One region of the Streptomyces sp. NPDC001851 genome, then DNA from elsewhere that is predicted to be linked to it. Evidence: riboswitches for the same ligand, from Rfam matches in the RefSeq annotation. Region 1 holds a riboswitch; the other holds the start of a gene.
The links. A riboswitch is a leader RNA that binds a small molecule or an ion and turns the genes downstream of it on or off. The one in region 1 is predicted to bind glycine.
Positions count from the first base shown of each region.

Region 2: linked by a shared signal. The riboswitch ahead of gcvP (aminomethyl-transferring glycine dehydrogenase) and the one ahead of gcvT (glycine cleavage system aminomethyltransferase GcvT) in region 1 are both predicted to bind glycine.

Region 1 is NZ_JBEOYR010000003.1:52,114-55,875, forward strand. Features, by position in the region: gene glyA (serine hydroxymethyltransferase) at 1-553, opposite strand, end outside; gene gcvH (glycine cleavage system protein GcvH) at 568-945, opposite strand; gene gcvT (glycine cleavage system aminomethyltransferase GcvT) at 1,055-2,182, opposite strand; glycine riboswitch at 2,225-2,337, opposite strand; glycine riboswitch at 2,338-2,437, opposite strand; gene ABT171_RS05280 (AAA family ATPase) at 2,600-3,244, shown strand; gene ABT171_RS05285 (enhanced serine sensitivity protein SseB) at 3,334-3,762, shown strand, end outside.
Region 2 is NZ_JBEOYR010000008.1:8,957-12,718, reverse strand. Features, by position in the region: gene gcvP (aminomethyl-transferring glycine dehydrogenase) at 1-1,577, opposite strand, end outside; glycine riboswitch at 1,752-1,846, opposite strand; gene ABT171_RS13285 (PRC-barrel domain-containing protein) at 1,966-2,337, shown strand; gene ABT171_RS13280 (DNA polymerase IV) at 2,259-3,719, opposite strand.

The DNA of each region.
Region 1 (3,762 bases):
CGAAGTCCAGCTCCCGCGGGTACGCCGACCAGCCGGCGATGATCACCTTCGGGCGGTGCTCCTTGGCCAGCCGCTCGACCTCGGCCATGTCGACCAGGCCGGTGGCGGCGTCCACGTGGTAGGCGACCACGTTGAACTGCTTGCCGGAGAAGTTCAGGCGCATGCCGTGGGTCAGGTGGCCGCCGTGGGCGAGGTCCAGGCCGAGGATGGTGTCCCCGGGCTGGGCCAGCGCGAACAGGGCCGCCTGGTTGGCGGAGGCGCCGGAGTGGGGCTGGACGTTGGCGTACTCGGCGCCGAACAGCTCCTTGACCCGGTCGATGGCGATCTGCTCGGCGACGTCGACGTGCTCGCAGCCGCCGTAGTAGCGGCGGCCCGGGTAGCCCTCGGCGTACTTGTTGGTGAGGACGGAGCCCTGCGCCTCCATCACCGCGAGCGGCGCGAAGTTCTCGGAGGCGATCATCTCCAGCGTGGACTGCTGGCGGCCGAGCTCGGCGTCGACCGCGGCGGCGATCTCCGGGTCCAGCTCGTGCAGGGGCGTGTTCAGGGAGGTCATACGGCTACGACTCCTCAGCCGGCGTTCTGGGCGGTGTACTCGTCGGCGGAGAGCAGGTCGGCCGGCTCCTCCGAGACGCGCACCTTGAACAGCCAGCCGCCCTCGAAGGGGGCCGAGTTCACCAGCGACGGGTCGTTGACGACGTCCTCGTTGATCTCGGTGACCTCACCGGTGACCGGCGAGTACAGGTCGGAGACCGACTTGGTGGACTCCAGCTCGCCGCAGGTCTCGCCCGCGGTCACCGTGGAGCCGACCTCGGGGAGCTGGGCGTAGACCACATCGCCGAGCGCGTTGGCCGCGAACTCGGTGATGCCGACCGTCGAGACGCCGTCCTCGGCGGCCGACAGCCACTCGTGCTCCTTGCTGTAGCGCAGCTGCTGGGGGTTGCTCATGGCCTGAATTCTCCTGTACGCGCGGGAGTGCTGATGAAGGGGGGACTGCTGAAGCCGCTGATGAGCAGCGGAAACGTGCGCGGGGTCACACAGTGGCCGCGCCCAGTGTCTACTTCTGGCGCTTGTAGAACGGCAGCGCCACGACCTCGTACGGTTCGTGGCTGCCCCGGATGTCGACGCCGACGCCCGCGGTGCCCGGGGCCGCGTGCGCCGCGTCGACGTACGCCATGGCGATCGGCTTGCCCAGGGTGGGGGAGGGGGCGCCGGAGGTGACCTCGCCGATCACCTGGCCGCCCGCGACGACGGCGTACCCGGCGCGCGGCACCCGCCGGCCCTCGGCGACCAGCCCGACGAGGACCCGCGGCGGGTTCTCCTGGGCCCTGGCGGCGGCCTCGGCGAGCGCCTCGCGCCCCACGAAGTCGCCCTCCTTCTCGAACTTGACCACGCGGCCGAGCCCGGCGTCGAAGGGGGTGAGCGCCGTGGTCAGCTCGTGCCCGTACAGCGGCATGCCCGCCTCCAGGCGCAGGGTGTCCCGGCAGGACAGGCCGCAGGGGACCAGGCCGACGCCCTCGCCGGCCTTGGTCAGCGCCTGCCACAGCTCCACGGCGTGCTCCGGCTTCACGAACAGCTCGAAGCCGTCCTCGCCGGTGTAGCCGGTGCGGGCGATCAGGGCCGGGACGCCGGCGACCGTGCCGGGCAGGCCGGCGTAGTACTTCAGGCCGTCCAGGTCGGCGTCGGTGAGGGACTTCAGGATGCCGGGGGACTCGGGGCCCTGGACGGCGATCAGCGCGTACGCGTCCCGGTCGTCGCGCACCTCGGCGTCGAAGCCGGCGGAACGCTCGACGAGGGCGTCCAGCACCACCTGGGCGTTGGAGGCGTTGGCGACCACCATGTACTCGGTCTCGGCGAGCCGGTAGACGATCAGGTCGTCCAGGATGCCGCCGTCGGCCTGGCAGATCATGGTGTAGCGGGCGCGGCCGACGCCGACGGAGGCGATGTTGCCTACCAGGGCGTAGTTGAGGAGGGCGGCCGCGCCGGCGCCGGTGACGGTGATCTCGCCCATGTGGGAGAGGTCGAAGAGACCGGCCTTCGTACGCACGGCGAGGTGCTCGTCACGCTCGGAGCCGTAGCGCAGGGGCATGTCCCAGCCGGCGAAGTCGGTCATCGTCGCACCGAGCGAGCGATGCAGCGCGTCCAGCGCGGTATGGCGCAGCTCAAGGGGTTCGGTACTGCTCATCGGACGGTCGTCTCCCAGGAAAGCAGGACAGGCGAGGAACGTTCCTCCCCATCTGTCATCGGAACCTGAGAGGTTCGCCAGGACCGCCACAGGGACGATCACGGCTTGCACCTTGGGTGGAGCCACTGTCGCAGCGGCCCGCTTTTCAGATGTGCCTCGCCCGCGCGGTAACGGGGCCTGAGAGATTCAAGGGAGGGACTTGCTCCTTCGGCGCCCCGGCATCAGTGCTGCCAGGGACTCTCCCGCGCGGATTCAAGCGGCCGGTATGCAGTTGGCGGCCACATCATTGCACGGCGAGCCTGCTTTTGTAACCGACCTGTGGCAGGACGCGGACCCCTCCACCACCCCCGTTCATTACCTTCTCTTTACGCATCGCGGGCATGAGGATGACCGGGCCGACAGGGGAGGAAGATCACGATGAACAGGACCCTGGTGTACGCCACCGCCGGCACCGGCATCGCGGTGCCGGGTCAGCGCCCCGCGCCGGCCCCCGTCGTCCGCGACCTGCGCGACCGCGCCGGCAGCGGCCCGCACGTCCTGCTCTTCGGCCCCCAGGACCTGGTGGTGATCACCGGCCTGCCCGGCAGCGGCAAGTCCACCCTGATGCGGCGCGCGGTCGCCGGCCGCCGCGTCGACTCCCAGGACACGCGCGACCGCTTCGCGGCCCGCCTGCCCCGAGCGCTCCCGTACACCCTCTACCGCCCGCTGGTCCGCCTCGCCCACTACACCGGCCTGCGCCGCGCCCTGCGCACCGGCGAGGGCCTCGTCGTGCACGACTGCGGCACCCAGCCCTGGGTGCGGGCCTGGCTCACCCGCGCGGCACGCCGCCGCGGCGGCACCCTCCATCTGCTCCTGCTCGACGTCCCGCCCGACACCGCCCGCGAGGGTCAGCGCACCCGCGGCCGGGGCGTCTCCCGCTACGCCTTCCGCCGCCACCGCCGTACGACCGCCCGGCTGCTCGACACGGTCGAGCGGGGCGGGCTGCCCGCGGGCTGCGGCGCCGCGGTGCTGCTGGACCGCACGGCGGCCGACGCGCTCCGGCGGATCGCGTTCACCGGATGAGGGGGACGGTGTGCACGCGGCGAGGGGCTGTCACCGCCACCCGCTAGCCTTCTTGGTCACAGCAGAGATTTCCAGCAGGCGGTAGGCAGATGGACTTCCCGGCGGACATTCCCGCGGACTTCCCGGCACAGGCGCACCCCCAGCCCCACGGCGGCTGGCCCGGCAACGAGCTGGAGGAGGTGCTCTCGGCCTCCCTCGGCATACCCGCCGCGGCCGGCCGGATCATCGAGGTCCTGGGCCGCAGCCTGCTGTGGATCCCGCTGCCGAGCGGCGGCGGCCCCGACAGCGGCCCGCTGGACCTGCCCACGCTGGACCTCGGCGGCCAGACGTACGTCCCGGTGTTCAGCTCCGAGGAGCAGCTGCGCCAGGCGGCCGGCTCCCACATGTCGTACACCATCGCCCCCGCCGTGGAGTTCGCCCGCGGTCTGCCCCCGCAGGTCGGCATCGCTGTGAACCCCGACGCCCTGGTCGGCATCCCGCTCCCGCCCGCGGCGGTGGCCGAGCTGTGCCGGGTGGGC
Region 2 (3,762 bases), on a different contig from region 1:
ACCGGCTCCATCTCCGTGGTCGCGTTGAGCTTCATGGTGCAGGAGCCCAGCGGGATCATGCCGCGGTCGAGCGCGTAGTCGCGGTCGGCCAGCTTGCGCAGGTAGCGCAGCATCGCGGTCTCGGAGCGGTACTGGTGGAAGACCGGGTGGGTGAGGTAGGCGTCGGTGCGCAGGAGCGCCTCGGGCAGGGTGTCCTCGGCGGTCGCCTCCAGCGCCTCGATGTCGCCCTCGACGCCGAAGGCGGACCACACGGCGGCCAGCTGGGCCCGCTTGGTGGTCTCGTCGCAGGCGATCGAGACGTGGTCGGCGTCGGCCAGGTGGAGGTTGACCCCGTTCTTCCGGGCGGCGGCGACCACCTCGGCGGCCTTGCCGGGCACCCGCGCGGTGAGGGTGTCGAAGAAGGCGCCGTGCACGATCTCGACGCCGCCGGCCTTCAGACCCGCGGCGAGGATCGTGGCGTACCGGTGCGTGCGCCGGGCGATGGTCCGCAGGCCCTCCGGCCCGTGGTAGACGGCGTACATGCCGGCCATGACGGCGAGCAGCACCTGCGCGGTGCAGATGTTGCTGGTGGCCTTCTCCCGGCGGATGTGCTGCTCACGGGTCTGCAGCGCGAGCCGGTAGGCCTTGTTGCCGTCGGCGTCGACGGAGACGCCCACGAGGCGGCCGGGCAGGCTGCGCGCGAACTTCTCGTGCACCGCCATGTAGCCCGCGTGCGGACCGCCGAAGCCCATCGGCACACCGAAGCGCTGGGTGGTGCCGACGGCGATGTCCGCGCCCAGCTCGCCCGGCGGGGTCAGCAGGGTCAGTGCGAGCAGATCGGCGGCCACGGTGACCAGGGCGCCCAGCTCGTGCGCCTGGTCGATGACCGGCTTGATGTCGCGTACGGCGCCGGAGGCGCCCGGGTACTGGATCAGCACGCCGTTGATCTCGCGCTCGGCCACCGCGGCCGGAATGCCCTCGCTGAGGTCGGCGACGACGACCTCGACACCGGTCGGCTCCGCACGCGTCTCGATGACGGCGATGGTCTGCGGCAGCACGTCCGCGTCGACCAGGAACAGCCCCTTCTTGTTCTTGCCCATGCGCCGCGACAGGGCCATCGCCTCGGCGGCGGCCGTTCCCTCGTCGAGCAGGGAGGCACCGGAGGTGGGCAGGCCGGTGAGCTCGGCGACCACGGTCTGGAAGTTCAGCAGGGCTTCCAGCCGCCCCTGGGAGATCTCCGGCTGGTAGGGCGTGTACGCGGTGTACCAGGCCGGGTTCTCCATGACGTTGCGCAGGATGACCGGCGGGGTGAAGGTGCCGTAGTAGCCCAGGCCGATCATGGAGTCGAGGACCTGGTTGCGGTCGGCGAGCGAGCGCAGCTCGGCGAGCACCTCGGCCTCGGTGCGGGCGCCCGGCAGGTCGAGGGCGTCGGCGTTCTTGATCACATCCGGGACCGCGGCGGCGGTCAGCTCGTCGAGGGAGCCGTAACCGACGTGCGCGAGCATCTTGGCCCGCGCCTCCTGGTCCGGCCCGATGTGACGCTGCTCGAACGGGATGCCCGCTTCGAGCTCCGAGAGCGGAATGCGATGGGCGGTCATTGCGGAGGCCTCCTGGTCTGACGCGACCTTCGAGGGGCACCCCGGTACGGATACCCCGACGGCCTCCCCCTCTGTCATCTCAACCTGAGAGCTTCACCGGGTACCCGAGGGCCCCGGCTTTCACCGTCGGTGAGGGCGGGAGCCGTCGACACCCGCCCTGCTTTCCAGAGTGACCTCGTCCATGCGGTACGTGAGCCTGAGAGATTCCGGGGAGGATTTGCTCCTTCGGCGCCTCCGAGGTGGTCGGAGGACTCTCCCGCACGGGGTCAGCAGCCGCTGTCAGCCTACCAGCGAGGTCAACGCCCGAGCCTTCGAGTGGCCGCCTCCCTGAATGTGCTCTTTTGTAGTGCTTACGGATGTGTTGCGACCAAGAGGAGGGAGAGGGACCGTGCAGACCGAGATCGATCCGCGCAACCTGATCGGCCGCAAGGCGTTCGACCGCAATGGGACCAAGATCGGCACCATCGACGAGGTCTACCTCGACGACGCGACCGGCGTGCCCGAGTGGGCGGCCATACGCACCGGCCTGTTCTCGCGGGACGCCTTCGTCCCCCTGGAGCCCAGCGAACTGGTCGAAGGCTCCCTCCACGTCCCCTTCGACCGCGCCCTGATCAAGGACGCCCCCGACTTCGGCGTGGGCCGCCACCTCTCCCCCGAACAGGAACTCCAGCTCTACCACCACTACGGCCTGGACGTGACCCCGCCTCCGTCCGTACCGGACCACGACTTCGGCAAGCTGGCGGGGTCGGAGGAGACCTGAGGCCTCTGATCCTCGCCACTGCTCGGCTGACCGAGACGGGCGGGCGGGTGGGAAGGAGCAACCAACGGCAACGGATCCGCGGACTCCAGGGCGGGATCCCCGACCAGAAACGTCCGCACCCGCCCCGGAGGGGACTGCGGCGTCTCAAACCGCACGGTGACCCGCCCCAGCCCACTCCCCTGCACCCACCCGGGCCCGTACTCGGCATGCCGCACGTCCTGCCCCGCGCGCCAGTGCCGTTCGACGGGCTCCGGCTGCTCCACAACGACTTCAACCGCACCCTTCTCCGGCTCCTCCGCCAAAGGCACCGGCATGGCCTGAGCGAACAGGTCCTCCTGGGTGTAGTCGGCGAGCCCGGAAACGCCCACGCCGAGCAGCCGTACCCCGCCCGTGGTGTCCACCGAGTCCAGCAACCGCGCGGCCGCCTCCCGCACGACCGCCGGATCGTCCGTCGGTCCCCTGAGCGTCTCCGATCTGGTCAGCGTCGAGAAGTCGTACCGCCGCACCTTCAGCACGATGGTCCGCCCCGACAGCCCTGCCTCGCGCAGCCGCCCCACACACCGGTCGGCGAGCCGCTGCACCTCCAGGCCGATCCGCAGCCGGTCATGGATGTCCACGTCGTACGTGTCCTCCACCGATACCGACTTCGCCTCGCGCTCGGCGACCACCGGCCGCTCGTCATGGGCCAGGGCCATGGCGTACAGCGCGTGCCCGTGCGCCTTGCCGAGCAGCCGGACCAGTTCGTCCTCGCCCGCCTCCGCCAGTTCCCCGACCGTGGTGATCCCGGCTCTGCGCAGGTGGTCGCCGGTGGCCGGGCCGACCCCGGGCAGGGTCCGCACCGGCATGGGCTCCAGCAGGGCCCGCTCCGACCCCGGCTCGATGACCACCAGGCCGTCCGGCTTGGCCTGCTCGGAGGCGATCTTGGCGAGCATCTTGGAGGCGGCGAGCCCGACCGACCCGGTGAGCCCGGTGACCGCCCGGATGTCGGCGCGGAGTCTGCTCCCGGCCAGCCGCGCCGACGCCTCGTCCCAGGCCGTCCCCCCGGCCTCCAGGTCCACGAACGCCTCGTCCAGACTGAGCGGCTCCACCAGCGGTGACAGCTCCCGCAGCAGCGCCATCACCTGCTCGCTGATCGCCCGGTACAGGGTGAAGCGCGGCACCAGATAGGCGGCGTTGGGTGCCAGCCGGCGGGCCTGGGCCATGGGCATCGCCGAGTGGACCCCGAAGGCCCGAGCCTCGTACGACGCGGTGGCCACCACCCCGCGTGGTCCGAGGCCGCCCACGACGACCGCCTTCCCGCGCAGGCTCGGCTTGGATGCCTGCTCCACCGAGGCGTAGAAGGCATCCATGTCGAGATGCAGGATCGTGGGCGCGTTTCTCACATCTCCGATGCTGCACCACGGCACTGACAATGCCCGGCCCGGC